One region of the Methylomusa anaerophila genome, then DNA from elsewhere that is predicted to be linked to it. Evidence: riboswitches for the same ligand, from Rfam matches in the RefSeq annotation. Region 1 holds a riboswitch; the other holds the start of a gene.
What was found. A riboswitch is a leader RNA that binds a small molecule or an ion and turns the genes downstream of it on or off. The one in region 1 is predicted to bind cobalamin.

Region 1 (7,644 bases):
ATAAAATCCCGGGTCGCCGGATACCATGACCACCACATCCGTGGCAGCAAGCTTTGCCGCAATAAAAGAGAGCACCCCTCCTATGTCTTTATCAATTTGCCGGGTTTCTTGACCATTTTTTTTCGCGAAAGTAGCGAGGGCCCGATTACTTCCCACTAGCACTGCGGCGTTATTGATTATCCTGCTTGCTACAGGCAGCACATAGTCCGGCGCTCCCGGACCAATGCCCACTACTATTACCCTGTGGTTAGCTCTGTCATGTTCCAACCTAGTGTTCCTCCAATGTCCCGAGCTGCTTGATCAAGCCCCAATATTTTGCCTTTAAGTGTCACAACTGCCGTCCCTACCGTCAGATCGCTGAAAACATACCGCTCGGCCCGTAAACTTGCCCGCGTGGCCAGTAGATTGTAAACCGCGTTAAAATTATATCGCTCTATAATCGGCATAGCAGCCTCTGTAGTCGTACATTCCATAATCTCTTTTATCACAGCTTGCGGGGCGCCTTCAACCGCCAGATAAGCGGCAATGGTTTCCAGCCTCGCGTCCGCCATGCGATTATGAGTATGAAATATACCGGCAGATACTTTTACGATTTTTCCTAAATGCCCGAACAACAACACCCTTTTCACACCCAGCTTGGCAGCATTTTCCAGCATATGGCCGATAAAATTGCTGGTTTGAACAATGGCTTCTTCCGGCAAACCGTATTGATTAACAGCTATATCTTGTCCGATTTTTCCCGGTACAAAGACTATATCCTGATATCCCAATGCTTTTACCACACTTATTTGGGGCACCAGCGAGTTTTTGAAAGCTTCTTCCGACATGGGCTCAACAATACCGGTTGTGCCGATAATGGATAACCCCCCGGCAATTCCCAATACCGGATTTAAGGTTCTTTTCGCCAGTTCTTCACCGCCTGGAATGGATATAGTGACTATGGCGCCTTTATCCCTTGGTAGTACGTCTCTTATGGCAGTTATAATCATTTTTTTAGGTCCTTCATTCACCGCAGGCAGCCCTACCGGCACGGATAACCCTGGTTTTGTTACTACTCCCACCCCTTCGCCGGCCTGAATTATGATGTCCGGGCAGTCGGAAATCCTAACTTGAACGTCAATTCTCACGCCGTTGGTAATGTCAGGATCGTCGCCGGCATCCTTTATTACACTGGCTAAGCCTCCCCCGGGCATCGCCAGGCTTTTCTCAATGGCAACCCGAATCAATTTTTCCTGCGGTGTTTTGACCTCAACGTGAGTATCAAGTCTCCCTTGCCAAGCCAAAACAGCTGCCTTGGCTGCCGCCGCCGCACAAGTGCCGGTTGTTATACCCGGACGCATTGTTTTATCTGACAACAAAAAACCCCCTATAGCAGGGGGTTATGTAAATAAACTCAACAAATCACATTTCACATTTGTCTGATTATTCTCCCCACACCTGCCTATCTTCCGTAGGTTCCGGTAATCCGCCAAGTCTAAACATTTGACGGACTACTAGCGGCGTGTCGTAGAACAGGCAGGTCTCCTGACTCTGGTTCATCAATTGCCTAAGCCTTCCCAGTCATCCCAGTGGCATATATAAGGCATCATCCCCATTACAGTGGCGGGACCGCGCCGGTTTTGCACCGGACTTCCCTATTAAGCGCAAAGCACCTATTCCCTTACACATATCAACTTTTATAACATACTTATATTCCATCTTAATTACTAATTTCCTGCTGGTGTCTGCAATTAATGCGAAATTTGTTTTCAACAATTCTATATTTCATCCTTTTTGCGGTAAAGAGTCATATTGCCATGACTGGCAACAGGAACAAAATTGGCAAAAGATGCCGAGTCTTTAATTTGTGACAAATCCTTTGATTTTACTAAAATAAAAATTGGGGAATCACCGCTATTCCGGGCGACAAAGCTGTCCAAATGCTCGGTGGGCATGGTATATTTACCAGACCAAGTCCCCCGTTGTGCCAATTCTTGTTCATCAACAACCAGGCGAGGCATAATATGTCCACTGTAAAAAACCATGGAAGTGGCATATTCTCCCAATGAGCCAATGATTGCGTTCCTAGGTAAAATATAAGCTAACGGTTTGGCTGATTTGGAATTAGCCAAAGAACTTAGACCCGTTCCGATCGCCACGCAGCTTATTGTAATCACGGCTACAGCTACCGTTAGCGGCAACCGGCAGATATTTCCCTTTGTTTGAACCCAAATAACGCTGATTATGCTCACGCAAACGGCAACATACAACGGCAGCCAATTCTTTTCCGGCGGCAATAGAGTTGTGCCATACACAACCGCACCGAACAGTACTATTGCCGGTACGGAAAGCCAGAGCCAAGTCCGCCTGTTTTTTCTCTGATGCAAAGATTGCAAATAACTGGCTATTAGTACTGCAACGGGAAATAACGCTGGAAATACATAGGTAGGATATTTTGTTGCCATGGCGGTATAAAAAACTAAAATTACCGCCGGCCAAATGTATAAATAGCTTTCCACCGGTGACCTTAAAGACCTTTTTGCCTTCCCCAGCATTAGGAAGAATATGCCGGTCCATGGCATTAGGCTAACGGGGAATAATACAAAATAATAGTAAAGTACATTATCTTTCGGGTGCTCCGCCACAGTAGCCCTTATATAATTATGGAGTCCCAAAAATGTATCTATGAATTGTTGCCCATGGAGCAGGTACATTGTGAAATACCACGGGGCCGCCACAGCCAACAACACGCCTATACCGGCAAAAATATGCATATGTCGAAGTTGCTGCCATTGATTCCGGACAAAGATATACATTAAGACTATAAGTGCCGGCAAAACGATACCAACCGGACCTTTTGTCAGTGCCGCGAATCCCATTGACGCATAGGCCATCAGGTACCATTTGGTTCTTTTTTCTGTCATACCAAAAAAGAATGTAGACATGGCTGCACTGGTAAAGAAAAATAGTACCGCATCAGTAATAATCATATGCGCCAATACCCAAAATTCAAGGGATGTGGCTAAAACCAGCGCCGCCAATAAACCTATTTGACGATTCTGGTAAATTTTCACTGAAAACCAGTATACCAAGCTGACACTGGCGGCACTGAAAACTGCGGCTGGGAAACGAGCCGCAAATTCTCCTACGCCAAATACTTTATAACTTAAGGCAATAAGCCAGTAAATCAATATGGGCTTATCAAACCAGTACTGACCATATATTTGCGGTGACAGCCAGTTATTACTTTCCACCATTTCCTTGGCAGTAAGGGCATAATTCGACTCCACCGGATCGGTGATCGGTACATTGCCATTAAAAATGATATAAGAACATAGCGCCAGAAAGAAAATTAACGTCTTGTAATAGCTGCTTGGCATCTCTGACTCGTTCCCCACCTTCCATTATTTTTTCATAAGCACCATTTTTTCATCCGTTTGAGCCATAATAGACAGCACTTGCTGTTCATTTGCCGGTAACCGCAAATATTCTGGCTGTCTCACGATAAAATAAGCCTTACCGGGAAAGTTCAGCGCTTCTGACAGCTCACCGCCGTCTTTGATTTCCCGCCCGTAAATACCGGCATAAAAAGTAAATCCCGGATGTAAAAATTTAGTGATATAAACCGGCGATTGTCCGTCATAAGCCATGGCAAATTCTCGGGCAATGTTTTTGGTTGCAAATCTTGGCGCTGCGGCAGAGAACACCACGGTTATCAAGACAATCGAAAATAACGTCATCCCGATAACCTGTGTTTTTAAAGCCCGTCCATAATTCCCCTGCCAAATAAATGAAACGGAAACAATGGTCATAATACCGAATAGAATTGCCGAAACAATTATTCCAGTGGTTAGTTCCGGCATAAGCCTGATAACCAAAAACATTCCGGTACTAAGTAGCAGGTACAAAGCCGCCAGGAGGATGGCCCAACCTGTGTTTCGTTCCCACCAATGCGCCCATAAGGTATCTATATACCAACCGACGATAAGAGCTAATGGTGGAAACATCGGCAATATGTAGGAAATCAATTTGGTCCGGGAAACAGAAAAAAACAAAAAGATAGAGGCGGTCCAGATAATAAGAAAGATTAATTTCGTCCGCTGTTCATAATTGCTTTTCGTTAAAGATGCCCAAATTGACTGGACCAAAATGGCTGTCCAGGGAAAAAAACCAATAATAAGTACCGGAACGAAATAATACCACAACATTCCCTCGGGGTGCTCAGGCGAAGTAAACCGGATTACATTGTTAAGTCCCAGAAAAGTTTCAATAAAAGCGTTGCCGTGAATCTGATACATGGCTATGTACCATGGTAAAGCAACGACACTGCATATAATAATGCCGGCGGAAAGCTTCATATCGCCTAATTTCCGGAAACTCCGGTTACAAAGCAGGTACAGAAAGATGATTATTCCCGGAAACAGTAATCCTATAGGTCCCTTGGTAACTGTAGCCAATCCGGCAAATATATAAAACAAATAATATCTTTTGGTAATAAAAGATAGCAAGGATACCATTAAACAAAAATTAAAAGTAATATCGGTTACGGCTGCCTTTCCTAAATAAAAATATTCGATGCTTGTCGCCAAAACAAGTGCTCCGGTCATCGCCGCCCGCCGGGAAAATAACTCCCGGCCGAATAGATACAGTACCAATACTCCGGCCACGGCGAGGAAAGCAGAAGGAAACCGGGCGGAAAACTCGTTGATGCCAAAGATATTATATGCTGCCGCCACCAGCCAGTAATACATAGGGGGCTTATCATACCAGTATTCACCAAAAATTTGGGGAGAAATATAGTCGTTATATTGTATCATCTCTTTAGAAGTCTGAGCATATACCGGCTCATCAGGGTCAAGCAACGGCGTCCCGCCTAAATTGGTAAACATGATGACAGACGAAACAATTGCTAGGATCAGAATATCCGTTCCTGTATACCTGAACACAGTCAAGCCTCCGATCTTTTAGGCAGCTATAGGGAACGTATTAAAGAATTGAAATTATCCTCAGTTTATCCTAATACCCGGATGTCAATTCAATGCGGCATATGTAAATAGTTTTTTTTAATTTTTACTCATTTTACCTATTTTACTCAGATAAGTTCTGTGCAAGCCTGCCGCCAGACTCAATTTCGGCTTCCAGCCAAGATTGTACAACGCAGCGCTATTGTCAAGCATCGAATGGTAAATATCGCCATCCCGCGGCGGACCATAAACTTTTTTAACAGTCTTCCCCGAAGCTTGCGACAGTATTTCTACCAGGGTATTCACAGACGTTTGGGTTTGCGTACTGATATTGTATACCCGGTTGAGACACATTTGCGGGTTAATAAGTGCCAGATATATAGCTTCGGCAACATCACCGGCGTAAATGAAATCACGCGTCTGACCTCCGTCCCCAAAAATATTTACCGGCTCATTTTGTTGAATTTTTCTGATAAAAATGCTGATGACGCCGCCTTCTCCCCTATCGCCTTGGCGTTCTCCGTAAACATTCGCGAAGCGCAAAGCAGCATAATTCAGGCCATAAAACCGATGGTAAAGACTTAGGTAACACTCAACAGTCCATTTACTCAAGCCGTAAAAAGAGCTAGGCTGAATTGGCGCATTTTCCGTAATTGGCAGTTGGGTAGTGTCGCCATACACGGCGGCACTGGATGCAAATACAACCCGGCGGACTTGAGTTTTACGGCAAGCTTCTAAAATTTGTACCGTACCGGCTATATTGATATTACAATCTTCATCTGGATGTTCAAGGGAATAAGCTACAGTCGTCTGTGCAGCCAAATGTATTACGTGATCAAACTTTTCCTGTTGGAAAACATTAAGGATTTGATCAGATAAAATATCCATTTCAATAAATTTTGCCCTGTTATTTATGTTTTCGCGCAAACCTGTACTTAAATTATCAATAATGACTACCTGACAACCCTTAGAAAGCAAGATATCAATAACATGTGAGCCTATAAAACCTGCTCCGCCGGTAACTAGTACTTTCATACTACTATCGACTCCTCCTCTGATTATGTTAAATCCTTAAATGATATCAATTCAATATTTTGTCCGCTTAAAATTTGCTTAACCTGGCTGCTCATAGCAGCGCCTAATTCCGCCTGCCAGCTAAAATTCCAATCATAAGCATCATTGAGTATCGCGTCGCAAGCGCCAGGATGAATCATAATTTCAGTAACCCCGTTGGAAGGCAGAGCCTTTAGAATATTGACCAACAGTTTCTCCTCCATCTTGCCGCCTGCCAGCATACCAAAAAAATAATCCGGTGAAATAATTCCGGCTTTTCTTACCTTTCTTCGGGCCAGGAGCGATAAAAAAGACAGGCCTGTACGTCCTATTATCCTACCTGCAGAAGACTTATAGCCACCAAAAAACCAAACTGGTTCTGCCGGGATCCGTATGGCAGGAATATTGAACTCCTTGGCGATATCAATGACAACTTCAATAATTCCCGGCACAACGTGCATGTGTTGATGGCTATCCAGATGCGTTATATTAACACCATAGTTTAAAACTTTGGCTACCTGTGCAGTCAACTCACGATAAATGTCCTTTATCTTAATTTTTCCTGCTAGATATTGCTTCAAAAACACAGGATATTTTTCTGCCATCCGCCCTTTTTGATTAACGAGTGAAGGTATCAGGTAACTAGGCGCAACAGGATATTCCGCCACTAAAGTTAGATGAACGCCTACACCAAGTTTGGGATAACGGGAAGTTAAAGATACAGCATGTTCAAACGCCGCGCCGCAAGCCATTATCGACGTGCTTGATATAGAACCGGAAGTATGGCCCAAAATAACGGCTTCATTTACACATTCATGCAGGCCGAAGTCATCTGCATTTATAATTATCCGTTTCATGAAAGCAGTTTCCTCTTATTGAAAGACTTGGATTTTCCCATCCTGGGTAAAAAATCCCTCGTATCAGTAGGTCAATTCTTTGTGATAATAATATTGGTCGATAGCCTGAATTCTATTAAAATACTAGGAGGTAGAAAGAATGGCAAACAGCAAACAAAACAATCCGCAAGCCACAGGCGCCGGAACACTGACTGCTCAATACGATGCCAATGGGGATTATTCAACATCTGCAACGTCGGCGACTTCCACAACAAATACTTCTGCAGACTTGTCCAAATTAAGCCAATTGGCCAAACAGTCTACTCAATCCAGCCAACCATCTGGTCAAGCAACCGCAAATACTGCTGCCAGCCTGGCAAACCAAACTTTAACTGCCAAAAAGGACGCGAACGCAGACTATAACAGCTAATCTACAAACAGATGAATTGATTGTATTATAAGCATAACAGCAACGCCGGAAAAACAAATTTTTCCGGCGTTGCTCATTTTCCTCACACTACTTCAGTGTTTCCACATGAGCAGCGTAAGCACTGTGATTATGAATAGACTCGTAGTTTTCACATTCCACTTCAAACCACTGAGCGCCTTCTACTTTGCGAAGACTGAGTACCAAGTCCCGCAACACATCTTCAACAAATTTTGGATTTTCATAAGCTTTTTCCGTCACATATTTTTCGTCTTCCCGCTTTAACAAAGGATAAACCTGGCAACTTCCTTCAGCTTCCATTAACTCCGCCAAATCTTCGATCCAGATGAAGCTGCCGGGCTGGTGCTTAATTTTGACTCGCATT
Region 2 (7,644 bases), 1.6 Mb from region 1:
ACGCTGCCGGGATATTCTCAGCCTGCTGGCTGAGCGGGAGTTTGAGCCGGATCAGGCGGCGGCGATCCTTACGTTTCCCTGGGCGGCTACGCTGCCCGCAGGGTTAAAAGAACGTCTTTTGACCGCGGCCGTTTATGTCTGCCGGACGATAGCTCCCAGTCTGGCGAAAACGACCCAGGAAATCACCAATCTGTTAGCGGCCCTGGCAGGCAGGTATGTCGAGCCGGGACCGGGCGGAGCGCCAACCAGCGGCGGCGCCGATATCCTGCCCACCGGACGCAATTTCTACGGTGTTGATCCCCGGACGCTGCCCACGCCTGCGGCCTGGGAAATCGGCAGGACCATGGGGGATGACGTCATTGCGTCTTATATCGCCGAAGAGGGGCGGTATCCGGAAAATATCGGTATTGTTCTGTGGGCGACCAGCAATATGCGCAGTCATGGCCAGTGCATCGCGCAGTTTTTATACCTGCTGGGCGTTAAGCCGGTCTGGCAAAAAGGCAGCATGCGGGTGGTGGAGTTGGAAGTCATCCCGGCCGCCGAGCTAAAACGTCCGCGCATTGATGTCACCGGCCGGATCAGCGGCCTGTTTCGCGACAGCATGCCTATGGCCGCGGCCTGGCTGGATAAGGCTGTTGCCTTGGTGTCCAGGCTGGAGGAGAGTCCGGACATAAACTATGTGCGGAAACACATTACCGCGGACGCCAAAGCCATGGAAGAAGAGGGTCTGGATAGTGCAACCGCCTGGGAGCAGGCCAGCTGGCGCATTTTCGGTGATCCGCCCGGAACCTACGGCGCCGGCGTCGGGGCGGTGCTGGAGGCCAAAAACTGGGAGACCATTGATGATCTGGCCAAGGTTTATGTCCGTTGGGGCGGGCACGCTTACAGCGGCAAGGGTCAGGGCGCTTATGTGCCGGAACTGTTCAGCCGCCGCATGGGCAGTCTGGACATTACCATTCAAAATCAGGATAACCGGGAAATCAGCATGCTGAATTCCGACGATTATAACGCCTACCACGGCGGCATGATTGCGGCCGTCCGCAGTATCAAAGGCGAAGCGCCCCGTTCCTACTGCGGTGACAGCTCGGACCGGAAAAAGGTTATCATGCGCAGCCTGCAGGCGGAACTCAAGCGCCTGTTCCGGGGTGAAGCCATCAATCCCAAATTCATTGAAGGCATGCAAGAACATGGCTATAAAGGTGCGGCCGATCTGTCCAATTACGTGGCCCATAGCTACCAATGGGATGCCACCAGCGATGTTATGGAAGACTGGATGTATGAAAAGTATGCGGAGAAATACGCTCTTGACGCCGCCATGCAGGCCTGGATGAAAGAAGTCAATCCCTGGGCGCTGCGGCGGATTGCGGAAACCCTGCTGGAAGCGGCTCAGCGCGGCTTGTGGGATGCCCGGGAAGACACGAAACGGGAACTGGAACAACTGTATCTTGCCATCGAAGGGGAACTGGAGGAGCGCAGCGATGCCTAACCACAGCCGGCTTCTGTCCCATAGTTGGGCAGGAGAGGGGGCAAAGAACCGGTGCAGCCGCCTGGCCGCCTGGCTTGTTGTGCTGCTGGGCATGCTGCTGGCGGCAGGCTGTTCCGGCGGCGGGCAGTTGACAAGCCCGCCGGTCGCTGCCGTGGCAACTGCCGGCTATCAGGTAACGGACACGCAAGGCAATGTGCTGCGGCTGCCGCAAAAGCCGCAGCGGATTATAACCCTGTCCTTATCCAGCGATGAGATAGTTTTGGGCCTGACGCAGCCGGAACGGGTAGTGGCCCTGCATTATCTGGCCGATGATCCGGGTATATCGACCATTGCCGCTGAAGCGGGCCGCGTGCCGGTGAGGCTGCAGGAATACAATGCCGAACAGATTTTATCCCTGCAGCCTGACCTGGTAATTGCTCCGGACTGGAGTCGGATCGAGCTGATTCAGACGCTGCGGGATATGGGCATCCCGGTGTTTGTCAGCAAGGGACCTTCCAGCGTTGCCGAAGTCAAGCAGGCTATCCGCGAAATTTCGCAGGCGATCGGGGAGGAAGCAGCCGGCAGCCGCCTGCTGGCAAGTATGGAGGCGGAACTGGCCGGTATTGCGGCTAAGGTCAGGACCATACCGCCGGAGCGCCGGCAGACGCTGGTCCTGATTTCCCACATGGCCGCCTATGGCGGCAAAGGCAGCCTGTTTGACGATATGTGCGGCTATGCCGGGGTGATTAACGGCGCAGCGGCTGCCGGCCTGGGGAAAAACGACGTGTTGGCCAAGGAAGCCATTATCCGCATCAACCCGGACCTAATGCTGCTGCCATCCTGGAATGGCGGCGAGCTTAATGCTGCCAAGGTAAAAACAGATTTGGCCAACGATCCGGCCTTGCAGACGGTCAAAGCCATTCGCACCGGCCGGCTGGAGCAGGTGCCTGACTTGTACCTGTACTGCGCTTCCCAGGACATTGTCCATGCCATTCGCGACATCATGCAGGCCGCTTATCCGGAGCAGGGGGATTAGGGCCTGCATGCGGCGGCAGCCGTTTCCTAAATAATCTTAAATGATCATGTTAGCGCCAGGGTTCATTCTTCGCCTGGCCGTAATCTCCAGGCCGGTATTCCACATACTTCTATCAAAACAGGTAGGGAGCCCGGTCCGGGCTCCCTACCTGTTTTGATAAGAGCGGCAGCGTACGAAATTAAGAAGGATACTCCACTTGAAAAGAGACTTGGTTGATATATGTTTCCGTATCCTCGGTAAGCCAGTGGTTTTTCAGCGGGAAAACGTATACATTACTGAGGACTTCTAAACGATTGCGTTGCACAAAGTCGAGAATTTCTTTATATATGAATGGTATTTTCTGATAATAAGTTCCTTGAAAACGGATTGTCACATACAAGCCTTCCGGACGGACGAAGCAGTGCTCCCGGGGAATGGTATGGGCAACCGGCGTAAAAAAGTGCAGTGTTTTATTGAATTTTTCCGCGAAAAATTCTTCTTTTCCTATAATCCAGCCGGTAGTAAATTCTTTAAAATGTTCTTTGGAAAATGCTTTTTGATTGTGTCTGGACAGAATCTGCATCCGTTCCCGCAGCGATATGCTCCCGCTTAAATTTTCACTGACGAATAAAATTTTTTCTTTCTGAAAGTTGATTTGGATTTGATTCAAACGGGTTTTGCGTATTTTTTCAATGGACTTCAAAGACAACTGCAGACTGTTTTTAATTTTTGCTGTTTCTTCCATTATTCTATTACATTCTTTTTCTTTTTCCTGTAAAATCTGCTCAAAGTTTTCCGGGCTGCGATTATGAAGATAATTTTTTATGTCCTGAATGGGGATATTTAGTTTACGCATATTCAGAATAATTTCCAGCACGAGATATTGGGAAACAGAGTAATAACGATAGCCGTGTTCATTCACAAAGGCCGGGACTAATAATCCGCTTTTATCATAATAAAGCAATGTTTGCTTGGGGATGCCGTAGAGGGAAGCCAGTTCGCCCGCGGTGATATAGTTTTCTTTGTCGATCGCCATTGTTCATATTCTCCTAACATATGATGCAACAGGAACAATTTTATACCAAAAATGCCCGGATGAGCGAATTATACTTATTATCCATTATTATTGATGCATCGGTTTATGTCAAGAAAAGCCACAATTTAAATTATTAATAACATTATTGACTGTATGACTGCTATATAGTCTAAACTGTCAAAAAGAGAAGTAAGTGGGGAATTAAATGAGGAAAAGTATTTCGGTTTTTTTGCTAGTGATTTCATTTATGGTTTTTGGCTGTGGCAGAACTGCTGATATAAGAACTTCTTCCGGGGAAATTTCGTATCAGATTGTCGATGCCGGCGGAAATGTTATCGAAATGCCTGGGAAGCCCAAACGGATTGTAACGCTCGCGGCCAGTACGGACACCATTATTTTGGGCATGCTGCCAACCGAAAATTTGGTTGCCGTTAATGCCCTGCTGGATGATCCGGTAAGTTCTAACATTGTAAAAAAAGCGCAAAAAATACCTGAAAAGATAAAAAATCCATCGGCAGAACGCATTTTGAGCCTGCAGCCGGATTTAGTGATTGTTCCTGACTGGAGCGATGCAGTGATCGTTGACAGTTTGCGGGATCTCGGCCTGAAAGTTGTTGTCTGTAAAGGGCCGCGGAGCGTGGCGGAGGTTCGGGAAACGGTCCGGCTGCTGGCCAAGGCCATCGGGGAAGAAAATAAAGGCAGCCAAATCATTGCCCAAATGGATGAAAAACTACGGGAAATTAAGAATAAAGTTGACAAAATTCCCTTGGAAAAAAGGAAAACGGTTGTTTTGATTTCCCTAATGACTTCTTACGGCGGCATTGGCAGTCCTTTTGATGACATGTGCGGCTATGCGGGCGTTATCAACGGAGCGGGGGCAGCCGGGATCAAGAATGGACAGGTGTTGGCCAAGGAGCGGCTGATAGCAATAAATCCCGACATTTTGATCCTGCCCATGTATAATGATCATGGAACTTATGATGTGGAATCCTTTTACAGAGAATTTTTGGAGGATCCTTCTTTGCAAACCTTAACCGCAATTAAAGAGAAAAGGCTGTATATGCCGCGAGAAGGCTATATGTATAATGTTTCCCAGGATATTGTTTTCGGAATCCAGGAAATTGCGCTGGCAGCCTATGGCAAAGATTTTGCCCAGCCGGCTGATTGCCATATTTCCGTGTCAGGTGAATAAAGAATAAAGAAAGGTAAAAAATGGCTTGACAATATGACCGGTATATAGTTTACCCTATTGATTAAGCAGGATTTATTATGCTGATTGCTTTTGGTTTTTAATTGAATAGTCTTGAGAAATAGGTGCCGCAAGGCTTAATAGGGAAATCGGTGCAGCGCCGATGCGGTCCCGCCACTGTAATGGGGAGCAAGTCCACAAAACGTCACTGGGAAATATTCCTGGGAAGGCGTGGAGAAGCGATGAACCAAAGCCAGGAGAACTGCCTATTTTCTATTTACCAAGAATCCTACGAGCGATGGGATGGTAAGTGAGGTATTAACAAGGTTAACTTTGCCAGGCAAGCGTTGGCAGGGTTAGCATATTTGTAATACTAAAAACCTTTCTCGTGCGTTAGAGAAAGGTTTTTGTCTATTTTAATTAAATGGGGGAATTTTTTTTCTTATGAAAAAAAGATTATTCAGGGAAAAAATGGTCGTAGCAATGGTTTCTGTATTCGCGTTTTCCGTCTTTGGTCCGCAAACACCGGATGCGGCAGCCAGTTTCTTTCCGGCCACCACCTACTGGGTATGGGATATTGGTCTGAACTATCAGGCCGGCAAAGCCATTAAAGCCTTTGTGAAAGTGAATAATATCTTTGACAAATTCTACGCGGAGCACTCTAACGCGCGTTATAACTGGAGCTCAACTCCGGTTGAACAATGGTGGAGTGCTCCCGGCAGAAATATTCGCGTCGGCATGGAATATATTTTCTAACTAAGCGATTGAGAGAATGTGACTGCCACCATTTAGTTTCAGTGGCGGCGGCCTTTGACTGTTTAGCGTATACTTTATATTTTTATAAAACGGGGAGGATGTGTGCATGAAAATCGGAGCCATTGTATTAACGGGTTACATGCCGGCATTGCTGGAGGCTGCGGGGGAAATCCCCGGCCTGGAGTTGAAAATGTGCGGTACCTGGGATCTGGAGAATCCGGATTTTCAGGGGGATTTTTTCCGGTATCTGAAGGAACAGGCGGATGTTCTGCTCTTGTCGCCGCCTGCCGACAAGGTATGGGAAAAAATATCGGCTGAAGTTCTTGCCATCGTACGGGAAAAGCCGGCAGTGGCTTTTGGCTATGATCCGGGTATTGCCGTTTACAATACGGTCAAACCGGAAATCGCGCTGACCGTGCAGCGGTATTTAACTTACGGCGGCCGGGAAAACACCCGGAATGCCGTCCGCTATATCCAAAAAGCGGTTCTGGGAGCCGATATAGCCGTACCGGAACCGGTGAATGTCCCCTGGCAGGGAGTTTATTATCCCGGCAGTGACCGCATTTATGAGAGTGCGGCCGATTACCGGATGAATTGTCCCGGTTACCGCCCGGACCGGCCGACGGTAGGCGTGCTGTTTTACCGCCACGCCTGGATAAGCCGGAACATGGAGGTCATTGATGCCATTGTCAGCGAGCTGGCGGCGCAAGGGTGTAATGCGCTGCCGGTGTTCAGCAGCGACCAGTGCGATCCGGATACAGGCTCGCAGGATAACAGCCAGGTTATAAAAACGTATTATATGAACAACGGGGCAGCCGTGATTGAGGCGTTGATTGATTTGCAGTCGCTCTTCGTCATAACCAGGGAAACGGGTAAAACCGCGGATAATCCTCCCGGCTATGAACTGCTGCAGCAACTGAATGTACCCATTATAAAAGGTCTGCTGACCTACGGCAAGACGGAAAGCGAATGGCGGGCCGATCCGTATGGCATCGCCGGCCCCTCCCTGGTCATGTCGGTGTCCATGCCCGAATGCAGCGGGGTGATCGAGCCCGTTATCATCGGCTGTCTGGACCGTCAGTATCAGCCGGGCGTTGCCGGCACCCTGGAATATTATCTGCCGTTGCCGCAGCGGGTGGCTTATCTTTGCCGCCGGGTAAAAAAGTGGATTGCCCTGCAAGCCAAGAAACCGTCGGCGAAAAAAATTGCCTTTATCCTGCACAGCAGTCCCTGCCACGGCGTGGAACTGAGTGTCGGCAGCGCCGCCAACCTGGATTCGCTGGAAAGCGTGGCCCGGCTGATGGCGGTTATGCAGCGGGAGGGCTATTATCTGGAAGATGTGCCGGCTTCCGGCAAGGAACTCATTGACCGGATTATGGAGCGCAAGGCCATTGCCGATTTTCGCTGGACCCCCGTTGAGGAAATCGTAGCCAAAGGCGGTGTCTGGCAATCATTAAGCGAGGCCGAATACCGGCGCTGGTTTGACCGGTTCCCGGAAGCGGTGCAGGCCAAAATGACTGAGACCTGGGGAAAACCGCCGGGTGAGGAAAAGGATGAAGTGCCGCCGGCCATGGTGTATGACGGCAGAATTCTCATCACCGGCGTCCAGTACGGCAATGTGGTGGTTTGCGTCCAGCCCAAGCGGGGCTGCGCCGGACCGCGCTGCGACGGCAAGGTATGCAAAATCCTGCATGACCCGGAATGCCCGCCAACTCACCAGTATGTGGCGACCTACCGGTATCTGGAAGACAGCTGGGGCGCCGATGCGCTGGTTCATGTCGGCACCCACGGCAATCTGGAATTTTTGCCCGGCAAGTCGCTGGGACTCTCCGAAGCGTGTTATCCGGAACTGACGCTGGGCACGGTTCCCAATCTGTATATCTACAATACGGATAATCCGGCTGAGGGAACCATTGCCAAACGGCGGGGCTATGCCACGTTAATCGGGCATATGCAAACGGTTATGGTGGAGACCCGGGCCTACGGGCCGATGGAGGAACTGGACAAACTGCTGGCCGAATACGGCAGGGCAAGGACGGGCCAGCCGGCCCGTGCCTGTGAACTGGAAACCCTGATCCAAGAAAAAGCCAGGGAAGGCAATTTTTTGTCAGGTGATGCAGCCGGGGAAGATTTCGCTGTGTTTACCGAGAAGCTGCACAATCAGCTAAGCCGTCTGAAAAACA

Region 2: another riboswitch for cobalamin. It lies ahead of MAMMFC1_RS12400 (TonB-dependent receptor); the one in region 1 lies ahead of cbiD (cobalt-precorrin-5B (C(1))-methyltransferase CbiD).

Annotation. Positions count from the first base shown of each region.
Region 1 covers NZ_AP018449.1:4,308,629-4,316,272, forward strand. The annotation lists gene cbiE (precorrin-6y C5,15-methyltransferase (decarboxylating) subunit CbiE) at 1-267, opposite strand, end outside; gene cbiD (cobalt-precorrin-5B (C(1))-methyltransferase CbiD) at 237-1,340, opposite strand; cobalamin riboswitch at 1,498-1,671, opposite strand; gene MAMMFC1_RS19775 (ArnT family glycosyltransferase) at 1,758-3,377, opposite strand; gene MAMMFC1_RS19780 (ArnT family glycosyltransferase) at 3,384-4,925, opposite strand; gene MAMMFC1_RS19785 (NAD-dependent epimerase/dehydratase family protein) at 5,043-5,978, opposite strand; gene MAMMFC1_RS19790 (ChbG/HpnK family deacetylase) at 6,002-6,853, opposite strand; gene MAMMFC1_RS19795 (hypothetical protein) at 6,993-7,262, shown strand; gene folE2 (GTP cyclohydrolase FolE2) at 7,350-7,644, opposite strand, start outside.
Region 2 covers NZ_AP018449.1:2,731,044-2,738,687, forward strand. The annotation lists gene cobN (cobaltochelatase subunit CobN) at 1-1,486, shown strand, start outside; gene MAMMFC1_RS12385 (ABC transporter substrate-binding protein) at 1,479-2,501, shown strand; gene MAMMFC1_RS12390 (MerR family transcriptional regulator) at 2,680-3,516, opposite strand; gene MAMMFC1_RS12395 (ABC transporter substrate-binding protein) at 3,764-4,708, shown strand; cobalamin riboswitch at 4,812-4,989, shown strand; gene MAMMFC1_RS12400 (TonB-dependent receptor) at 5,150-5,461, shown strand; gene MAMMFC1_RS22690 (cobaltochelatase subunit CobN) at 5,568-7,644, shown strand, end outside.